3 regions of the Turicibacter sanguinis genome follow, and region 1 is predicted to be linked to each of the others. Evidence: riboswitches for the same ligand, from Rfam matches in the RefSeq annotation. Region 1 holds a riboswitch; each other region holds the start of a gene.
What was found. Region 1 has a riboswitch for lysine ahead of lysA (diaminopimelate decarboxylase). Riboswitches for the same ligand answer to the same signal wherever they lie in the genome.
Positions count from the first base shown of each region.

Region 2: another riboswitch for lysine. It lies ahead of HLK68_RS06375 (YfcC family protein); the one in region 1 lies ahead of lysA (diaminopimelate decarboxylase).
Region 3: another riboswitch for lysine. It lies ahead of HLK68_RS01620 (Na+/H+ antiporter NhaC family protein); the one in region 1 lies ahead of lysA (diaminopimelate decarboxylase).

Region 1 covers NZ_CP053187.1:1,600,233-1,608,145, reverse strand. The annotation lists gene HLK68_RS07800 (aspartate kinase) at 1-1,202, opposite strand, end outside; gene lysA (diaminopimelate decarboxylase) at 1,227-2,519, opposite strand; lysine riboswitch at 2,615-2,793, opposite strand; gene HLK68_RS07790 (DUF2798 domain-containing protein) at 2,950-3,456, opposite strand; gene HLK68_RS07785 (helix-turn-helix transcriptional regulator) at 3,723-4,733, shown strand; gene HLK68_RS07780 (MFS transporter) at 4,752-6,014, opposite strand; gene HLK68_RS07775 (ABC transporter ATP-binding protein) at 6,030-6,812, opposite strand; gene HLK68_RS07770 (FecCD family ABC transporter permease) at 6,832-7,833, opposite strand; gene HLK68_RS07765 (FecCD family ABC transporter permease) at 7,836-7,913, opposite strand, start outside.
Region 2 covers NZ_CP053187.1:1,302,980-1,310,892, forward strand. The annotation lists gene HLK68_RS06360 (helix-turn-helix domain-containing protein) at 1-889, shown strand, start outside; gene HLK68_RS06365 (alpha/beta hydrolase) at 1,620-2,396, opposite strand; gene proC (pyrroline-5-carboxylate reductase) at 2,526-3,332, shown strand; lysine riboswitch at 3,628-3,801, shown strand; gene HLK68_RS06375 (YfcC family protein) at 4,077-5,510, shown strand; gene HLK68_RS06380 (M20 family metallopeptidase) at 5,636-6,766, shown strand; gene HLK68_RS06385 (AI-2E family transporter) at 6,922-7,913, shown strand, end outside.
Region 3 covers NZ_CP053187.1:292,009-299,921, forward strand. The annotation lists gene HLK68_RS01595 (sensor histidine kinase) at 1-936, opposite strand, end outside; gene HLK68_RS01600 (response regulator transcription factor) at 926-1,618, opposite strand; gene mtnN (5'-methylthioadenosine/S-adenosylhomocysteine nucleosidase) at 1,731-2,441, opposite strand; gene HLK68_RS01610 (tetratricopeptide repeat protein) at 2,740-4,011, opposite strand; gene rlmD (23S rRNA (uracil(1939)-C(5))-methyltransferase RlmD) at 4,436-5,842, opposite strand; lysine riboswitch at 6,095-6,267, shown strand; gene HLK68_RS01620 (Na+/H+ antiporter NhaC family protein) at 6,425-7,913, shown strand, end outside.

The DNA.
Region 1 (7,913 bases):
AAGCCTAATTCTCCGGCTAAAACAGCAACTGTTGTTGCCTTATCCTTTTTATTGATGGTATAGGAAATGCTGATTTCAGATGTCGTTACCTGTCTAAATGAGATATGATGATTAGCTAGAATTCTAAATATTTTTTCCGTTACTCCACTTTGATTCAACATTCCAACCCCAATCACTGAGACTTTTGTAATATCATCTTCAAGTTCAATGTCAATTTCTTGATACTGTTTTTTTAGTTGTTGCATGACTTCCTTGATGACATCATAATCGTCTGTTGATGCAGTAAAAGAAAGATTAACGATCCCATTAATCGGTCCCGTTTGACTAATCATATCCACATTAATATTCGCTTCTGCTAATTTTTCAAAAACTATTGCAATATTTTCAACCTTAAATTCAAGATTGCTGATAGTCACCATTAACACATCGTCACTGATACTTAATCCTGTAATGACGTTCTCCTCCATATTATGATCAACTCCCCTAATTGTTGTCCCCGTGATATCATGCTGACTAGATGCTACATAAATTGGAATTTGATATTTACAACCAATTTCAACAGCTCTTGGTTCCATGATTCCAGCTCCAAGACTCGCCATTTCCATCATTTCTTCATAGCTAATATCATCTAATTTCTTTGCCTCTTTATATAGACGCGGATCAACAGAGTAGATTCCATCGACATCCGTATAAATATGACATCCTCCTCGTAGTTTGGCTGCTAAAGCGACAGCTGTTGTATCGGAACCCCCACGACCAAGTGTTGTAATGTCACCTTTTTCATTCATACCTTGAAATCCTGCGACGACGACAACTTTTCCTTCTTTTAAATACGATTTTACTTTTTCAATGTCGATATCAATGATTTTATTTTTTGTATGAGGACCTTGGGTTTTGATACCAGCCTGAAATCCGGTTAAACAAATTGCATCCACACCGTATTCTTTAAGCGCCATCGATAATAAGGAAATGGATACTTGTTCCCCCGTTGATAAGAGCATATCAAGATCTCGTTTATCAGGATTAGTTGATATTTTTTTTGATAATTCAATCAAATCATCTGTGGTTTTTCCCATGGCTGAAACAACAACGACCAGATCATGTCCCTTTTCTTTTTCAGCGACTATTTTTTTAGCAATATTTTTGATTTTATCCGTACTTGCAACTGATGTGCCGCCATATTTATGCACTAAAATCCCCATTTAATTCCCCTCCTGTTTACCTCTTTAAACTTCTAGTGATAGAAGTTCTTCATATGTTTGACGACGACAAATTAATTGAGCCTCACCATCTTTCACAGCAACAACTGCTGCTTTTGGAATTTTATTATAATTTGAGGACATGGAATAACCATAAGCACCTGTTGAGGTGATAATCAAAATGTCCCCACTTTCAATCTTATTTACGTCAACGTCAGTTATTAAGATATCCCCACTTTCGCAACATTTTCCGGCAATCGTAACATGACGCTCGTTTCCTGATTCCATCCAATTTGCAATGGCACATTCATAAACCGCTTGATATAAAGAAGGCCTAATATTATCTGTCATTCCTCCATCGACACTAACATAAGTTCTAACATCTTTAATATCTTTCATTGACCCAACCGTATATAAAGTACTTCCTGCATTGGCAACAATTGAGCGCCCTGGTTCAATAATCAATCTTGGAATATCTATTTGTAAAGTTTCGCAAACCGTCTGGGCTTTTGTTAAAATTGCCTCACAAAACTGTGCAATCGATTTAGGTGCATCCTTCTCTGTGTAATAAACGCCGACTCCTCCACCTAAATCAACATCAGTAATCTCAAATCCAAATTGCTCTTTAATATCTTTTACGAGTGTCATCATAATCTCAACTTCATCTAAAAAGGGATTCACATCAAAAATTTGTGATCCAATGTGCGCATGCAAACCAATTAAATTTAAATGCTCATACTTATGAAACACTTCAAGACATCTTTGTAAGTCCCCATTCGATAAGGTGAATCCAAATTTCGAATCGATTTGTCCTGTTTTAATGTAGTCGTGTGTATGTGCTTCGATACCAGGTGTAATTCTTAAATAAACATTTTGTTGTTTACCACGTTTATGACACATTGTATTTAGCGTCTCTAGTTCATAGTAATTATCAACTACAAAAACACCGACACCATACTCTAAGCCCATGTTGATTTCATCAAATGTCTTATTATTACCATGAAACAAAACATGATCCATTGGAAAATCAGCTTTATAAGCAGTATACAGTTCACCACCAGATACAACATCAAGATAAAGCCCCTCTTCTTTAATCAGGTGACACATGTAAAGTGGCAAGAAAGCTTTTCCGGCATAAGCCACACGATTCCCTCGCTCCTCAACTTTAAAATGCTTCCTATAATCTTTGCAATTTTGTCTAAGTAGTGCTTCGTCAAAGACATAAAGTGGTGTTTGATAAGTGTTAACCAATGTTTGACAACTTACCCCTCCAATAAATAATTGTTGATTTTCAATGTTCATTGTTCCATGTAGTTTCATCCTAGACTCCTTTTTTCATTTTGATAAGGCACTAAAAAAGCCCCTCGAATACATTCAAGGGGCCTTTAATATACCGAAAAATCGGTTGGGATATCCTCAAATGTAGCACACCACAAAGTGATTTTTGTGACAGTGATGCATATCTTTTATGCACCCCCAGAGAATTAACCTTAAAGCGTCAGTTAATCTCTTCGGCGAATCTTCCTTTCCCAATAAGTCATCGCGCTTACCTCGTTATTAGTACTCTTAAGCCTTCGCAACCTCTACGTTTTAATGATGGTTTGAATAAGCACGTTTCATCATGCTTAATACTATTTAATTGTGAATTCTCTTTATTTTATGTCAATCATCCCCCCTTTATTCCGTTTGGATGTCATATTTTAGTATTAGAAAAAAAGTTATCCTCAATTAGGAGGATAACTTTTTCATCTTAAGCGACTTCAATTTCATTTGTATCGTACTGTTTTTCATTATCTAACTGGTGTTTAAAGACAAATCGGAAAATATATCTAACAAAGGGTTGAACAAAGAAAATTTGAGTAAAGAAAGCAAAGGGTAAGTTAATCACAATATTTTGGAACCAAGTAGCAATTAGTTCGCTTGTGAAACCGTGGAATAAAATAGTTGAAACTAATGACATTAAAGGACACATGAAGACAATAGTCGAGCAAATAAATACGGTTGTAATAATCACTTGGCTATCTTTTTTGAAATCAATCATACTAAAAGCAAGTTTTTCTGAAAGAGGACCTGCAATAAATATTTCAATAAGTAAGGCGAAGATGAATTCAATCGGAACGATTTTTAAAGAAGTAACAAAGACTTGATTTGACATTCCTCCCATTTCAATGGCTACGTTATAAAAGACGAATAAATGAACTGTAATAAAAACAGTTAGTACAGCAAAGAATAATTTTTGAATTTTTGTTTTTGGCATAGTATCTTTCCTTTCTTTTCATAAAAGAACGCAAAAAAAGACACACGAAGTCACCTTGTACCGTAATCAGATTTACGTGCAAAGCACTACATGTGTCGTTTGTTCTAGTTCATTATTTAATTTTTTATAATTAGATTTTAACTCATTTAGAGACAAAAAGTCAATTATTTTATCGAATTCAATCATTTAAAGATACATTTTGAAAATGACTTTTGTAGTATGTTATACTTAATTAAAATCAGTTTTTTTGACAGCGAGGTTTTAGCATGACAATCGTTCACTCTTCAGAGGAGTTTCGAGAAGCGGTCCTTTATGAGTTAAATTTCAAGGCATTCCAAGAGAAGTATTGTAAAATTTTCAAAGATATTGAACATCCTGAAAATGGCTATTTCTTATTATACGAACGCCCTGGTTATTATGAGTTCGGGATTGCTGATTATACGATTCCCCATCATTTTACATTAAATTTTGATAACCCACAGCGACTTGTTCGATTTGGAACGGTTCACAAAGGGACAACAGAATTTCAAATTGATAATCAACCCATTTCTTCTTTTAAACCTTCTTCTTTTTTCGTTGTAGAAAAAGATTTAAAAGGGAAGCAGAATTGGACAAAAGGACAACATTTTCATGGTGCAGAAATCACGATTTATGAAAATTATTTCAATGATGTGATTCGCCCTTTATTAAAAAATGATTTTGATTTTGAGCGATTTGCAACAAACTATACGTATAATTATCTTCCACTTGAAGTCATGTCTATTTTACAAACAATGCAAACTTTATCCAACAAAAATATGCTCGATTCCTTAATGCTTGAAAGTTGTATTTTACAATGTATTTCGTTGATTATTCAGACAGTCGAGGAATCTGATGATAATACGTTTACGAAGCAACTTCATCATGGAAAGGTTCAAATTGGGAAAGATCGTTATCTTAATTTAAGTGCTAGGGATATTAAAAGTATTCAAAAGGCTCATGATATTTTAACTCAAAATATTTCTAACCCTCCAACGATTGAAACACTGAGTGAAATAGTTTTATTAAATCCACAAAAGTTAAAAGCCGGATTTTCTCATCAATATCATATGTCGATTGGAGAATTCACAACCTCTCTACGCATGACATTAGCGGCTAATCTGTTGTGTACAACGGATAAAAGTATTGCTGATATTGCAACTGAAACAGGATATCTTTATAGTAGTAATTTTATTAAAATGTTTAAACAAACGTATGAATGCACCCCACTTCAATATCGAAATAATAGTAGAAATTAAAAAACAGTTAGATGAACTCTAACTGTTTTTTATTTCTCCTTTAATTTGTAAAACATTTGAGCGTACGAGCATTGTGACTCCAAATACAAAGATGGCTGCCACGTAAATCAACCAGTAAATGTTCTGTGTCAACATCTCAATCATGCCTCCAAATAGAATCTGTCCTAGTGGAATGCATAATATTGCAAAAGCTGATCCAAAGGCTAAAATTTTTCCAAGCATAGCCCCATCAGTTGCTTGATATAAGTATGCAGCACTTAATACATTGGCTACACCTAGAATTCCCATGATGATCATCCCAAATACGGTAAATAAGATAACACTGATAAGAGCTGTGCTTAGTCCGTTTTGAAATAAGTAAACTGAGATTCCCATCATCACCATTGATATTGAGGTAAAGTACAGTAAATGGTGTACACGTTTGATGTGGAATTTTGTTGGTTTCGCGGTAATAATCAATCCTCCAATAATCATCCCAAGAGCAATGATTCCTTCTGCAATTCCATAAACTTGTGACGATAATCCGAATGTGACTTTAATTAAGTAAGGTGCCGCAACACTAAAGACTGGTACTAAAAAGAGATTATAAAATCCCGAGAATAAAAGCATGCGAAAAACGATTGGATTTTTATATCTTAAATAACGATAGCTTTCCTTCATATCCGTCACAAACACAGTTTTAAACGATTGTTTTTCCTCAGATTTTTGATGTGGAATATCTAAAAATAACTCAAGGATAGCTGAGAATAAAAAGCTCACCATATTTAGCGTAATCACACCTGTAATTCCGAAAAATCCATATAACATTCCGGCTAAAATTGGGCCAAGGAAGTTACTTAGTGAAGAGACTTGTTGAATAATCGCATTGGCGCGAACTAATTGATCATCTTTTACAACAATTGGAATACACGTATTCACAACAGGTTGATAAATGGTTGAAATAGCTGATAATATTACCATTACCATAGCAATCATCCAAGCACTGTCTTGCCCATTTAAGACAATAACTGAATAGAAAATTAATAAAATAGCACTTAATATATCAAGGCTAACCATTAACTTTTTCTTATCTCCACGGTCGGCTAAAATTCCCGCAATTGGTGACATTAAAACGACTGGAATCATTGAAATCGCAAGAATGGTTGCAAAGATACTCGCCGATCCTGTTAAATCTAATAAATATAATGACAAAGCAAATCGTTGAATCGAACTTCCAAATAACGAAATGATTTGCCCTAAAACTAAGATGTTAAAATTCTTGTGGTATAGTTTATTTGACATATTCTCTCCTTAAGCTTATTTGATACTAAAGTCGACGCAGATTGGATACTGCCCCGTTTCATCTAATTGTAACTTTGCATCAATCCCGTATAAGGTATATAAATTCTCATTAGTAATCACGTCGAGTGGTTTCCCACGGAAAACAACCTCGCCTTCCTTCACCCCAATTAAATAATCTGCGAACTTCGTCGCATTATTTAACTCATGTAAAACCATCACAATCGTGCGATTTTCCTCTTTGTTTAGTTTTTGAAGTAGCATTAAAATTTCTAGTTGATGCGCCATATCAAGATACGTCGTTGGTTCATCTAAAACGAGAATCTCGGTTTCTTGAGCTAGAGCCATGGCAATCCATGCTCGTTGACGTTGCCCGCCTGATAAGCTATCAACTGAACGCTCTGAAAACTCAGCAATTCCTGTTACTTTCATTGCCCAGTTTACCATTTCAATATCTTTTTCTTTTAATCCCCCCATCGCACTTTGATAAGGGAAACGTCCATAAGAGACTAATTCTTTGACTAAAAGGCCTGAAGGAACAATCGGACTTTGTGGCAGGACAGCCATTTTTTTTGCGATTTCTTTTGGTGCTTGCGCCTTAAGACTCACACCATCTAATTTGATTTCTCCCTTTTTAGGTGTGATAATACGAGCAATTGTTTTTAATAACGTCGATTTTCCACATCCATTTGAGCCAATAATCATCGTAATTTTTCCCTTAGGAATTTCGAGATTCATATTTTTAATAATATATTTTTGTTCGTATGCTACATCTAAGTCTTTAACTTCAATCGCGTCCATCTTATCCCTCCGGCACAATTTATTCTTTCATCATTAAGTAAATGAAATAAGGAACTCCTACAATTGAGATGGTAATCCCTACTGGAATTTCAATTGGGGAGAATACATTTCGTGAAATAGAATCTGCAAATAAAATAATGATACAACTAATCAAAGCTGAAACAGGAATTTGTCTTCTGTGTACTGGACCTACTAAGCGTTTAGCAATATGAGGTCCGAGTAATCCTAAAAAGGCAATATTTCCAGCAACAGAGGTTGCTAGTCCTGCTAAGGCAATGGCATAGAAAAATAAAATTTTACGTTCTTTTTCTACTTTAACACCAAGACCTGTTGCAATTTCATCTCCTAAATTTAAAACGTCTAACACTTTAACTTTCCAAATCGTTAAAGCTAAAAATAGAATCGCTAATGGAGTCACCAAATAGAAAAATTTCCAACTGCTTCCCCATAAGCTTCCACTCGTCCATGTTAAGACTTGATTATAATCTCCTTGCGCCATGTTTAATTGGTACAATGAGATAAAGGCATTAATTCCAACGTTCACACCAATTCCAGTTAAAATTAAGCGAGTTGGTGAGACGCCTTTTTTATAACTTAACCTATAAATTAAGGCTCCACTAATCACACTTCCGATAATGGCTACAACTGGCATGACAAATAATGCCGCGTCTCCAATCGCATCATAATAATTCGTACGTCCTGACGAAATTAACAACACCACTCCAAGTGCTGCTCCGGCATTAATTCCAATCATTCCGGGCTCAGCAAGTTCATTTCGTGTGACACTTTGTAAAATACATCCTGCTGTTGATAAACAAACAGCGACCACCATCGCTACAACAATTCGTGGTAGACGAATATCAAAAATCGTTGCATTTTGAAGTCTAGTTCCGTTTCCGAATAAGGTCGCTACAACATCTTGAAGTGGAATATTATAACTTCCCCAACTAATGGCGAGCAAAAAGATTCCGATTAGAAGAAGAGTAATCATGATACTGACAATTATTAAACGTTTTTTCAAAATTAGCTCTCCTTTCTAACCATCCAAATAAATAATGGAACTCCTACTAAAGACGTAAATAATCCAATTGGCGTCTCGTA
Region 2 (7,913 bases), 300 kb from region 1:
TTGGTTAGAGGAACATTGCACGTTAGAGTACGGTCTAAGTGATTATGAGATATTTAATGAAGTTGCGACAAAATATGAATTATTTCAACCACTTATTAATTTGAATGAGAAAATAGCAATTCATTATTACACTACTCGTGATCATCAGAGATCAAATGAATACTTTTTAAAGGCTATTTCATATTGTAATCAAACGGATATCAACCCAGCTAAATATTATAATTTGGTTGGAGTAAACTTTAATCAGCTGGGGCAGTATAAAGATGCCATTGCACAATATAAGATAGCTAGTTATTTCTTATCAGAAGAGACAGGAAGTCTTAAATATAAAAATTTATATGATATGTCTACTAGTTATTTATATGATGGAGATTGTGAACAAAGCTTAATTTATATTGATGAAATAATGAATCAGAATGAAGATATAATGGCAAAAGGTTCATCATATTTATTAAAAGGGATGATTTTACAAAAACAAAATAAGGATGAAGAGGCCAAAAAAATATTATTAGAGTTCATTGAAAATCCATTTTGTCCTCCAATTTTAGGACATGCTTATCATAATCTAGCCTATTTAGAATACAATAATGGATTTTATGAAGAAGCTAAATCAATTTTTAATGAAATTAAAAGAGATATTTTTACAAGTGCTCATATGGACCAAAAAGAGGATTTTATTACATGGGGACTTCAAATGTATCTTGATTTAAAGGATTTTGATTCAATTAAATCTTTATTTGAAGAAGTAAAAGAGTTAATCAAACAAGCATTAGCTATTCCCTCAACTTTATTGTTGATGGAAAAACAACTTTATAAAACAATTATTAACGAGAGTTTAATTAAACCAGATAAAGTGTTACAGTATACTTCATTAATAAAATCTCTATGATGGAAAATGTCACAGATTTCGACAAAAATCTGTGACATTTTTTAAATTCAAAATTTGTGGGAAACTAAGTATAATAGAGCTTGTGAGATGAAGTGATGAGTAAATTAATTAGAGGTTTTTTATTTATTAAAGAAACTTAGGGGTAAGTTTTTGGGTTAGTGTTATGTTATTCAATTAGTCGTTTATTTATTTCTCTTAACTAGTGGGACAGATAAGAGCAAAAAAAGAGTGTTAGTAGGGGTACTAACACTCTTTTTTTGTCTAAAAAGCAATAATATTCAATAGGATTAAACAGGTTAGTAGAGCAGGAATAGAAAGTAAATAAACTAGTTTCTTTTTGCTTTCGCTACTGTTATGGAATATAGTGACAAGACAGATTAATACTAAATCAATTGTTAAAAAGAGGGTTATTACATTGTGTGAGATTTTTAGGTCCCAAATACCAGGAATAAAGAACTCCATCAAGGTTAAAAGGGTGATAATAAGAATTCCCCATAAACTTTTAGATAAATCTAATTCGTGTGATTCATTATTGCGACAAGAAAAATATACACATCGAACTAAAACTACTGAGGTAAATAAGTAAGGACTTAATAAAAAAAGTTGATAAATATACTCTATGATAAACTGAAAATTCAATAGTTAACACACCCTTTCATTAATTTTTATGTAAGCTAAATTTTTGATATGATAACTATTTTAAGCACCAAAAAAGCAGGAAACTCCCTGCCTAAAGTAATTGCGATTTAAAAAATGATTCTGTTGACTCAAATAATAATGCTAAGTAATTAAGAGTCTCAAATCCATGACTTGCACCGGTGATTGTAATGAGTTGTGCTCGATTATTGTAGTATTTCAAATATTCATAAGAAGTCTCGATTGGAACAGTTAAATCTTTATCCCCATGAACTAATAAAACAGATCCTTCAAATTTCTGTGCCGTTTCATAAACGTGTAAGTTAATATCTTGAGTGAAGAATTTCATACCGACTTGTAGAGTTCCCCATGGAAGATAACCAGATTCCTTTATCTCTTCCGTTATTTGTTTTCCAAGTAAAAATCCATTTCTAGCCATGTCAGGAATAAAACCAGCGGGTGCCCATAAGCAAAGTGACTGAATATCATGTGGACGAAGTCCTGCTAATAGACTAGCAACGCAGCCACCCATACTCATTCCAAGAACACCAATACGCTTTGAGTCAATATACTCAAGTGAGCGAACATAATTTAAAATAGCATGGGCATCTTCAAGTTCGGTACTTACAGACATATCTGAGAAATCACCGTCGCTTTCACCACTTCCCATAAAATCAAAGCGATAAACTGCAATACCAGCAGTCTCTAATCGTTTAGCCAATCTTACGAAGCTAAATCCAAATTCACAACGATTAGCTGTGAAACCATGAAATAAAATTATAGCTGGAATAGAAGAACTTATTTGATTAGGAAGGTGTTCAGTCCCACGTAAAACAAATCCATCTCTTACAAACTCAATAGCTTTCATCATTTAAAAATCCCCCCTAGTATGATTACTAAACTTACTATACCACGAAGGCAATGAATAGTTAAGTAAACGTTTTTATTATTATTGAGAAGTATAAATAAAAGACTATAATAAAATAAAGGAGGATGAAATATGAAGTATCCGGTTGGATTTATTGGTAGTGGTAATATGGCGATGGCGATGTTAAAAGGATTATTGAAATCTGAATTAATATTATCAAATGATATTTTGATGTCTAATCCTAGCCAGACAAAAGTTAATCGATTTGTTGAAGATTATAAAATAAATGGGACAACTTCAAACCAAGACGTTGCAAATTTATGTCAAATTGTTATTTTAGCAGTTAAGCCATATTTATATCCCGCTATTATTGATGAAATTAAAGAAAGTATTCATAAAGAAACCATTATTGTGAGTATTGCAGCAGGACCAACACTTCAAATGATTGAGGACTATTTTCAAAAAAGTATTAAGGTAGTTCGTACAATGCCAAACACACCAGCACAAGTCGGTGAAGCGATGTCAGCAATTATACCAAATCGCAATGTTACAGAAAATGAGTTAAATCAAGTGATTGCTATTTTTAATAGTTTTGGAAAATGTGAAGTGGTGTCTGAAGTATTAATTGATTCCGTTATTGCTGTGAGTGGATCATCACCTGCTTATGTTTATATGATGATTGAAGCAATGGCTGATGCTGCTGTTTTACAAGGGATGCCACGAAATCTTGCTTACGAATTTGCTGCACAAGCAGTGCTTGGAGCGGCGAAAATGGTACTAGAAACAGGGATGCATCCAGGGGGATTAAAAGATCAAGTTTGTTCACCAGGTGGCACAACAATTGAGGCAGTTGCTAAATTAGAACAAGAGGGATTTAGAGCAAGTATTATGAATGCTATGGAAGCTTGTGCAAAGAAATCTAAAAAAATGAGTAAATAAAAAAGACACGCTTTAAAACTAGCGTGTCTTTATAGGCTATTTATATAATTTATCTTCTTTTTTCTCAAATTTTTTTCCTCATGACGTTGTTCTTTATGATGAATTTCCATTTCATGAATTTTTTCTTTAATACTCATTAAGGCCATCTCATTTTTAAAAATTTATTATAGTTAGCTCTCTATAGTGTATTTATTAAAAAAATATAAAATAGAAATTTTATTGGATAGTTACATAAATTTACACTTGCAAAAGAATAGAATATAGTTTATGATTTAATTAATTAAAAAATAAATAGGTTTTAGATAGAGGTGCGGTAACTAAGAGTACTATTGAAGAGTGAAGACGTAGACGCAATAGGAAAGGAGTTCTCGCCGAAGCCTATCATCGATACTTTAAGGTGATAGAGCTGGTGTTATGTAAAATATACTTAACACTGTCACAAAATATTTTGTGGTGAGCTATCATTTAAGATGAATGCATTGTATATCGATTAAATGATATATTAAAATTCAAAGTCTTGAGTGATTTGCTCAAGGCTTTTTTTTATTAAAGCCAACCATAAAAATTGTGGAGGGCTATCATTTGAGCATTCAAAAGTAAACGCACGTTATGTGATTATTTCTGAAAAGTCTTGAGTGATACTCAAGACTTTTTTTATTGTGAAGCTCTTGCACCTCATACCATCCAAGAAAAGATGGGGACAATGCTTTATTGGATGTTAAAAACCTGAAGGGAGATTAATATATGTTAAGTCTTAGAAGAGCCAGAAGTATTGAAACTGAGGCAGGTGCGAAAAAAGAATTTAAAGTACCACATACGCTAGTTATTATTTCTTTTATCTTAGTCATCGTTGCCGTAGCAACATGGATATTACCAGCTGGGATGTATGAGCGAGTGGTTAATGATTTAGGTCGAACAGTCGTTGTGGATGGATCGTTCCAATACATCGAGCAATCACCGCAAGGATTATTTAGTTTATTACAAGCTCCATTAGAAGGAATTGTAGGAGCTTCAGAAATTATTGCCTTTTTATTTATCGTAAGTGGAGCAATTGCTATTATTACAAAAACACGTGCAATTGATGCTGGAATTACAAGTGCCGTTAAATCGTTCCATGGAAAAGAGATGTTAATGATTCCGTTTATTATGGGATTATTCTCATTAGGTGGCGCAGTTTTTGGAATGACGGAAGAGGCAATTCCATTTATTGCAATGTTGATTCCACTTTGTTTAGCTTTAGGTTATGACAGTATTATGGCGATGGCTATTTCTTATGTTGGATGTATTGTTGGTTTTGCTACAGCAATGATTAATCCATTCTCAGTAGGGGTTGCTCAAAGTATTGCAAATGTTCAAGCTGGATCAGGTGTGGGATTCCGTACTCTAATTTGGGCAGTTACAACTTTAGCATCTATTCTATTCTTAATGTGGTATGGTCGTCGTATCAAACGTAATCCAGAATTAAGTCCCGTTTATGAAATTGATCAGTCACGTCGTGAAGCATTAAAAGAATCAACTGAAGAACATATCGAGTTTACAGTAAGACATAAAATTATTTTATCTTCGATTTTAGTTTGTTTAGCTGGAATTGTCGTTGGAGTACTAAAATTTGATTTTGCTATTCCAGAAATCGCGGCTTTATTCTTAGCTACAGGAATCGTGGCAGGATTTATTGGACGTTTAAGTTTTGATGATATGGCAACATCGTTTGTAAGTGGAGCAAAAGATATGATTGGAGCAGCTATTGTGGTTGGATTTGCTCGTGGAATCGTGATTCTTGCACAAGATGGTCAAATTATTGATACAATTCTTTACCAATTATCAAACTTCATCGGTCAATTACCTTCGTTAATTGCGGGATATGTCATGTTCTTTGTTCAAATGTTTATTAACTTCTTTATTTCATCAGGTTCAGGACAAGCAGCTTTAACAATGCCGATTATGGCGCCACTTGGTGAGTTAGTTGGAATTACACCGCAAACATCAATTTTAATTTTCCAATTTGGTGATGGATTCTCAAATGCGATTTTCCCAACAAGTGCAGTCTTAATGGCTTGTTTAGGGGTAGCAGGTATCCCATGGTCAAAATGGATTAAATGGATTTTACCACTACAAGTTATCTTTGGAGTAATTGCTATTATCTTTATTACAATTGCTATTTTAATGGGTTGGTCATAATATTAATTTTGCTAGGCATTTTCTTTATAGAGAATGCCTAGTAAACTATAGTTGAACTTAAAATGAAAAATGAATTAGAATAAGAAGAAATCTATCAATAGATTTTTGTATACAGGAGGGGCATTATGAAAGAACAATTATTGCAAATTAGTGAAGAGCTTAAACAAAGATTATGGGAAATGAGTGACTATATTCATGATCATCCTGAGCTTGGAAACCAAGAGTTCGAAGCTGTAAATACATTAACTTCATTTTTAAAAGAACATAATTTTTCAGTTGAAGTAGGTGTTGCAGGATTAGAAACAGCATTTACAGCGGTTTACGATAGTAAAAAACCTGGATTATCTGTCGCTTATTTATGTGAGTATGATGCATTACCTGATTTAGGTCATGGATGCGGTCATAATATGATTGGTGTAATGAGTGCTGGAGCAGGGGTTTTATTGAGTAAAATTATCGATGAAGTTGGTGGAAAAGTTTATGTTTTTGGAACGCCAGCTGAAGAAACAAATGGCGCTAAAGTAACCATGGCTGAGGCAGGATTATTTAATGAGATGGATGCTGTTATGATGGTTCATCCGGATGGATATACAACAGAAAGTGGAACATCTTTAGCAATGGAAGCTTTACAATTTGATTATACAGGACGTCCTTCTCATGCAGCAGCGAGCCCAGAGAATGGAATCAACGCTTTAAATGCTGTTATTCAATTATTTAATGGAATTGATGCATTACGCCAACATGTTAAATCAGATGTTCGTATGCATGGGATCATTACAAATGGTGGGGTAGCAGCGAATATTGTACCAGAACATGCCACAGCACAATTTTATATTCGTGCAGCAACGAAAGAATACTTAGCAGTTGTTAAAGAAAAAGTTTTAAACATTGCACAAGGTGCTGCTTTAATAACAGGAACAACAGTAGAGATTAGTAACTATGAATTATCTTATGATGATTTAAAAACGAATCAAGTATTATCAAATGCATTTAATGAAAATTTACGTCAACTTGGAATCACAGATATTCATCCAGCTAAAAAGGAAACTGGATCAGTCGATATCGGAAATATTAGTAACATTTGTCCAACGATTCATCCCTATATTGGAATTGGTGATTGTAAGATTGTTGGACACTCACAACAAATGGTTGATGCAACCGTTACAAGTCTTGCACATGAACGTCTAGTCATTGCAGCATTAGCTTTAGCATATACAGGATATGACGTGTTAAGCGAATCAATTAAATTAAAATAAAATACTTTTATATGCCACCTCATCTCGTTAATAGGATAGGTGGCTTTTTTACAAAAATTACTTAAATATAGGCGAATATAAGCTACTTTTTTAGCCTAATAATAGTATATAATAGAGTTATAATTTAGTATGAAATAACAATAATAGGAGGAGTTATGAAGATTAATTGGGATAAAAAATATACTACCATTGCGATATATGCTTTTATTGTCATTTGTTTCAGTATTGTTTTTGCTAACATTATATCAAAATTAGATGCTTTTACAGGAAAGATGAGCCAAATAATGGCCGTTTTTCAACCATTTATTATTGGTTTTATCATCGCTTACTTAATTAATTTTATCTTGAAATTTTATGAGGATAGAGTCTTTAAGAAGTTTATTAAAGGTTCAAAAAAATCTCTGCGTGGGGTAGCGGTTATATTATCATATTTAACTGCAAGTTTAATTTTTTATGTCTTTATTCAATTCGTGGTTCCACAATTAGTCGAAAGTATTACAGGGTTAGTTAATGACATTCCAAGATATCTATATGATATGAAAGTAATACTCGAACAGACGTTAAATGAGACGGATATTAGTCCAGAATACATGACGTTAATCAATGATAAATTAACAGAAATTACGAACTGGGTGCTCCAATTAGTCACAAATCTTCTACCAATTATCGGTGGAATCGTCATGGCTTTTGCATCGAGTGTATGGAATATTATTTTAGGAATTATCATTTCGGTTTATTTACTGGTTGATAAAGAAAAGTTCTTTGCACTTGGAAAGAAAGTAGTCGTTGCATTATTTAATGATAAACATGCAAATATTATCTTAAATCTTGCTAATCGCACTAATTTGACATTTGGAAAATTTATTGGTGGAAAGATTATTGACTCAGCTATTATTGGGGTTTTAACCTTTATAATCTTAACAATCTTTAAAATGCCATATTCATTATTAATCTCTGTTATTATTGGAATGACGAATATTATTCCATTCTTTGGACCATTTATTGGAGCTATTCCATCAGCGATTATTATTTTATTCATTTCGCCAATTAAGGCAGTATGGTTCGGGGTTATTATCCTTGTGATTCAACAAATTGATGGGAATATTATTGGACCTAAAATTTTGGGTGACTCAATCGGAATTTCAGC
Region 3 (7,913 bases), 1.3 Mb from region 1:
CTGTTCAATCATCTCATCTGCATTTAGCGTCATAACTGGCGCTTTTTTTTCTTCTACAACACACTGACGAAACAACTGATCAATTAAATATTTGATCTGAAATGCCTTGCTAGACACAATCTCTAGATATTTCGTCTGTTCTCCCTTATCTTTTTCCTGCTTGATGATATCTAAATAAGAGATAACAGCGGTTAAGGGGGTTCTTAAGTCATGAGATAGTGATCTAATCATTTGAATGTTTTGCTGTTTTAATTCTTTCTCAAGTTCTATTTGTTGTTCTAAAGTTTTAGCCATGTCATTAATGTCTGCTGCTAACTGAGAGATTTCATGCTGACCTCTCACTTCAATTTGAGTCGATAACTGACCATTTTTCATTCGTTCAACGGCATGGCTAATTTCTAAGATATAAGTAATCTGTCGATGCAACAAGGTCATAAAGGTAATCATAAAAATCACCATCGAAGCTATGACACACAATACTCGTCCCCACAAATAAAAATTAAGATTAAAAAACGGATAAATATCTATCCAAGCCGTCCCGTCACTAAATTGGAGTGCATAAGTTTTTGGAATGTACATGACATCAGATTCTTGATACCCATAAGAGATTAAGCTTGAATCATAATAAAGTTCATCTCCTTGGTAAATCAAAATTAGCAAATCATCATGTGCTCGATGCCATTCTTCTAGTTGCTTAGCATTTTCTAAAGATAATTGATGATTCGTAATGTACGCCTGAATATCTCGATTGATTCGATCCATTTCGTCTGCATAACTGGGAGACTGATTCACAACTTTACTCGTTAACGAATAAAGTGATTCCTCTAAAATAACATAACTTATAAAAGATAGTAATAATGAAATGACCACATATCCTGTAATCACTAAGCTCCACTTTGGTAACCCTACCTTTTCAAGAAATCGATTAATCCACATAATACCCTTTTCCCCAAGCCGTCTTAATATAGACTGGATTTTTTGAATCCTTCTCAATTTTTTTTCTCAAATTTCGCACGTGAACCATGACGGCATTGTCACCAATCACTTGCCCTGAATCATTCCAAATACTTTGATAAATTTGTTCCATCGAAAATATTTTTTTACGATGAGTAATCAATAGTCGTAAAATCTCATATTCTGTCGTGGTCAAGGAAACCTCTTTTCCCTCTAAAATCACACGCGTCGAATTCAAATCCACCACTAAATCACCAATCGTAATCGTCGGTTCTACCTTTACCTGAGTCGTTGAATGATACTGATACGCTCGTCTTAATAATGCTTTAACACGGATCAATAAATCACTATTTGAAAAAGGTTTCGTGATATAATCATCGCCACCCGCTGAAAATCCCATCGTTTTATCCGATTCTTGGCCATAGGCCGTTAAAAATAAAATCGGAACAAAAGACTTCTGACGTATTTCAGAGCAGACAACAATCCCAGACTTCTTTGGCATCTCGACATCTAAAATCACAAGTCCAATACTCTCATCCATTAATTCAATGGCTTCCTCACCATTACAAGCCGTCACAACCTCGTACCCATCACCTGTTAATAAGATTTGAAGAATTTGACGAATATCTTGATTATCATCAGCGACTAAAATTCTATTTTTCATCTACTTCATCCCACCTTTAAAAAAATTAACTTATCTCAGTTATATCATAAATTAAATAAAATTCATCAAAAAAAGACAACCATAGGTTGTCTTTTTCAATTATTTTATATTCCTAACAATAAACACCTTTTCGCGTCATGGCTTCAAGCATCGTATAAACAACATCACTTGATCGTTCATTAGCAGCTTGAAACGCCTGTTTAAAGGTTTGAAAAGCGTCATCATCTCCATAATGAGAGATTGCTTTAACACAAATAAATGGGAGATGATGACGATAAGCGACTTGACCTAAAACAGCTGCCTCAACATCTATAAACTCAATGCGATAACTTTGATTTAAATGTTCGGAAATAATGCTACTATTAATAAAACGATCTGCTGTTCCAAAAAGTCCAACCTGGCCCTTATAATCTAAATACTTACAAGCCATTAAAGCAAATTGCTTTAAATGTAAGTCACTTGGGAAAACAACTTGATTCGTTCCAGGAATTTCAAATAATCGATAATGATTGGCTTGAAAATCGACATCATATTGGAAAACCATATCTGAAATGGCAATATCTCCAAGATCTTTTTTTTGCTTTCCGATATATCCGCAATTTCCAAATCCAATAACCGCGGTAATCGGATACTTCTCTGTAATCACACCCATTGCATAAGCAAAATTAACTTTTCCCTCTCCTGCTTGAACCAAAATGATCTCTTTCCCATTCAATTTTATTTCATAAATGTTGAAGAGATAATCTGTGACGATTTTATAATCATTCAATTTAGCTAATAATTGTTGCGCTTCAAACTTAGATTCGCAAAAAATACACAACATGTTCATCACCCTTTATCCAATTCAGGATCAATTTTATCTGACTCATTTCTACCTATCTTACTATATGCAATAGTTAATAGACGAGAACCTATTGAAGGGATTTCATACAAAAACTCGCTCCAATTATTGAAGCGAGTTTAATTAAAATGATGATCATTCGACTTAAACACGAATATCTGGGGTCGTTTCCCAACCATGTTCTGTAGTGTGATCATAAGCTAAAACTTCAAAATTGAATAAATTACTATGGATGAAGACCCCCATCATCACGAATAACCTTAATCATTTTCTCTTCATTTTAATCCCTTCCTAAACATTCGACATGAAACATCCATAATTTGAACTGTCTTTCATCAATTTTATTATGATAAAATTGATCAAACAAATAAGATTTGACATGATGAAAAATAGCGGGTGATAAATACTTCTGACCAACATACTCATTTATTTCATCAAAGAAGTTAATCATCTGTGATTCAACTCCTTTTAAAATGTACATATCAATTAAAGAACTCGTGACAGCTTTCGCTTGTTCGAATATCCCATATTTTAAAATTTTTTCTTTTGATTGATTTAAGTAATCCTCTGCCAGTTCATAATCACCTAACTCGTAATAAATAGTCCCCATTAATCCAAGTGCTAAATGCTTTTTTACTTCATCGGTCACAACCTGAACTAAATGATTTAAAACCTCCAATGCCTCTTCAAATCTCCCTTGAGATTTGTATAAATAACTTAAATTTTGATAAACTTCGGTGACAAATGGCGGATAGCATGGATTTTCAATAAAAGCAACTTGCACGTCTATGGCCTCTTGAATTCGACCACATTTGCGCAAAACAATCCCTTTAAGAATAATGTGAGCTGCCCGAGTTAGAGGTTGGGGCGTCTCTCCCTCTCTTAGTGCTAAGTCAATATGATTTAACGCTAAATCAAGTTGGTCGACCTGAAAATATCCTTTGGCTAAATTATAAAGAATTTTATAACGATACTCCGTCATATCTGGGCTTAGTGAATGAAGGCTCATCTTCAAATAAGAAATGCTCTCTTCATACATTCCCATTTTCTCCATATTTAAACCAATCCCACGGTACAATAACGTTGGATTTTGATGACTTAAAGAAGCGTAGGAAATCGCCAACGAAAAGTGTTGATTCGATTCAATCCATTGACTTTTTTGTTGATAATCAACGGCAATTAATTCTTCTAACTTTAGGCCTTCTTCATATAGTTCATACTGTGCCACGACTTTTTTAAATTTTTCATATTCAGTTGATAAGGTTTCCAATCGACAGCGCTCAGACACCCAATCCTTTGCCTGTTCAACGGCCGATTTTTTAAATGATTCTAGTGTAAACTCTTCTTGTAAAGCCCCATCTGATAACTCCAAAAGAATGCTATAAATCAACTCAACTGTTTCATTAGGAATAATGCGGCGTCCATTTTCTGCCATACTAATATAACTACGAGAAATACCATACGCCTGAAAAGCCTCTTGCTTAATATGATATTGACGTCGACACCATTTGATTTTTTCTGATACTTCTAAAAACAATTGCTTCAACTCCATCCAATCTAAATCATCCTGAGAATTTAAGTCTTTTTGAGACTAAGACATCCTATAAGTATCTATTCTCAACTCCACGAGTATCGCTAAAAATTTTCCAAGTATGAAAAACTTATTTTAAATGATAGATATAACCTAACTCTATTTTACAACAAAAAACATCATTTTTCTTGGTTTTAATGATAGAAAATAAACTTCTCATCCTCTTAATATTCTAATTCATGATTCATCTCTTATAAACCTGTCATTTTATGCATTTAAATTTCACTCATCTAAATCATCTAACAACAAAAAAAGTCAAGAACATTACAATTTAAGTAATCTTCTTGACTTTAATTCTAGTCGCAAGGTCTATGCCTTTAACCTTATAAAATTATCTTTTATGACGCTTAAGATAAAATTTATGATGTCGATTCAGTCTCCTAAATTAACGACGTGAATCTTTTTTTACTTTTTCTGATTTATCCATACGAGTTAAACGAACAACCGCTTCAACATGAGATGTTTGAGGGAACATATCAATCGGTTGAATATAATCTACTCGGTATTTTTTTGTTAACTCTTTTAAGTTTTTAGCTAACGTTGATGGATTACATGATACGTAGACAATACGTTTTGGTTGGACACGTTTTAACATCTCAATTAACTCAGGCCCCATTCCCGTACGAGGTGGATCGACGATAACCACATCTGGTTTGAATCCTTCATTTGCCCATTTTGGCACGATTGACTCTGCTTTACCAACCGCATAATACGTATTATCAATGTTATTTAATTTTGCATTTGCTTTCGCATCAATGATAGCCGCACGAGTAATATCCACCCCACGTACTTCACTTGCCTGATCAGCCACCCATTGACCAATCGTTCCAACTCCACAGTAAGCATCTACCACTTTTTCAGTTCCTGTTAAAGAAGCAGCATACTTCACTTGATTATATAACTTCACTGTTTGTTCTGGATTTAATTGATAGAAAGCGCGTGGTGATAAATTAAATTTAAATTTACCTAAACGATCTGTAATAAAATCTTCTCCCGCTACTTTAATCATATCTGGTCCAAAGATTTCATGCGTGTCATCAGAATTATAGTTGACATAAACTGACTTCACTTCAGGACAATACTTCATTAAATCAAGCGCTAAAGAATACATCTTCTTGAAGTCTTTATTCGCTAATACAAACGTCACTTGAATCTCACCTGTTCGATATCCACGACGAACGACAATGTGACGAGCTGTTCCTTTTTTCGTTTTGGGTGCATACGCAAAAACTTTATAATCATCTAATAAATCAACCGCGTGATTCACGACTTTGTTGATTTCTTCGTATTGAACCTCACAATCTGTGACATTTACTAACTCTCGTGAGTTCATGCTATAGAATCCGACCATCACACCATCTTCATCATACCCAACTGGCATTTGAGCACGGTTACGATAATTATATGGATTATCCATTCCCATCGTTGGACGGATATCTAATTCTTCAGGATCTAAATTGGTGTAACGTTCAACCGCTTGCCAAATGGCATCGCGTTTAATACGCAATTGTTCCGGGTAGGTCATATGTTGTAATTGACATCCACCACATTGTCCATAAACCTCACAAGCTGGTTGACAACGATGTCTTGATTTTTTCTTAACGCGTACTAATTCTGCTTCTGCATAACCACCTGCTACACGTGTACAAGTTGCCACAACTTCTTCCCCAACTAATGTTCCTGGGATGAACACCGCTTGTTTTTTATAATAACCGATTCCCTCACCGTTAATCCCGATGCGTTTAATCGTCACTAAAAATTCTTGACCAACCTTTAAAGGTGACATATTCATAAAAAAAACCTCCAATGCTTTTAAGCTACCCTTTATCTTACCACATTCGTGATTATTTTACATATCTTATTCGCAGATAGTTGACAAAATCCTCTCTTATTCGCAATAAATACACTGAGATGATGATCTTTCATTTATTATGTTGCAATGATACGTAATTTTATACCATTTTTACTTATTTATAACAATTTATATTGACTCTACAATAAAAGATGCTACAATAGGGATAATTGAATACGTCTCTGTTCTCTTTGATGAGTTAGAGGTGCATGGCTAAAGAGTAGGAATTTCGAGAGTGACGTCTAAGACAAATTCTAAAAGGTATCCATGCCGAAGTGAAAATAGTGTCCGCTATTTTTTGCTGGGGTTAGATTGAAGAAGTCTAACACTGTCACTGCCTATGGTAGTGGAGAACTAATGATCGGAGAGTTAAATAATACGTGTATCACTAAGGGATCTTTTTTTAGCTACCCCATTATTGAGCAATGTATGAGTTTAACTCTGCATTGCTCTTTTTTTTATAACTTTCAGAGCCGGACGAGATGATTCAATCAAAGTTCAATATAAAAGGAGAGAATGAAAATGGTTGGAACCATCTATGCCTTAATTCCGGCAATCCTCACAATTCTTTTGGTTATCATCACACGTCGCGTTATCTTATCACTAGGAGTCGGTGTCATCTGTGCTGCTTTAATTTTATCAGCATTTAGCATCGGAGATACCATCTCAACCATACTCATCACTTTTAGTTCTCTAGTCATTGAAGAGGATGGACTTTACGGATTCTTAAATGAGTGGAATATGTCCATCATCTTCTTTTTAATCGCCCTAGGTATTATTACAGGCTATATCGTCTTATCAGGAGGGGCCACTGCTTTTACAAAAGCCATTATTCGTCGCGTTCAAACACGCGAAGGGGTACAATATACCGCTGCTATTTTAGGAATTCTGATTTTTGTTGATGACTACTTCAACGCTTTAGTCGTTGGAAATGTCTCAAAACCATTAGCCGAAGCACAAAAAGTATCGCGAGCTCGTCTCGCTTATATCGTTGATTCAACGTCAGCACCTATTTGTGTCATTTCCCCCATTTCAAGTTGGGCAACTGGAATCATGGGTTCTATGGCTGTCATCTTAGCAGGAGCAGGCATTTCTTACAGTGCCTTCTCAGCCTTCTTAATGACCATTCCTTATCATTTTTATGTCATCACAACCCTCATCATGGTCTTCGTTGTCATTCGCTTTAACTTAAATCTTGGATTAATGAAAAAATACGAAGCCGACACGTTACAAGGAAGCGACAGCTCAATTGTAGGCAGCGAACTATCGAATCCTCATGAAAAAGATGTTGAATCTTCAAAAGGAACGATTTGGGACTTAATTCTTCCTATTCTAACCTTAATTATTGTCACAGTTGGAACGATGGCTATCACCGGAATTCAAGGGGCACAATCAGTCACTGATCCTGAGTTTAACTTCTTCTTCACCGTCCTTGACAACATCGCTCTCTCTAAAGCACTTCGTTATGGAGGAATGGCTGGATTAATCGTTTCAATGGGACTGGCTTATCGTCATGTTTTAAACAAAGAAGTCACACTACCTGATTTTTTAAAAGCTTTTATGATAGGAGCTCGCTCTATGTTTGGAGCGATTGGAATTTTATTATTAGCTTGGGCGATTTGTGAACTAGTTGGAGCCTTAGATGCTGGAGGCTATTTAGCTTCAGTGATTACAAGCACCAATATTAATCCAAACTTTATTCCAGTTGTCATGTTTATAGTCGCAAGTTTTATGGCTTTCTCAACCGGAACATCTTGGGGATCATTCGGAATCTTACTTCCAATTGCGGGAAGTGTTGCCGCAGCCATCGACTTAAATCTGATGATACCGGTTATGGCTGCTGTCTTATCGGGTGCAATTTTTGGAGATCACGCGTCACCGATTTCAGATACAACCCTTCTATCAGCCACTGGGTCAGGTTGTGACCTCGGAGCTCACTTCAACTCCCAACTCCCTTACGCTCTATTATCAGCAGGTATCGCTGCCTTAGGCTATATGGCGTTTGGGGTGA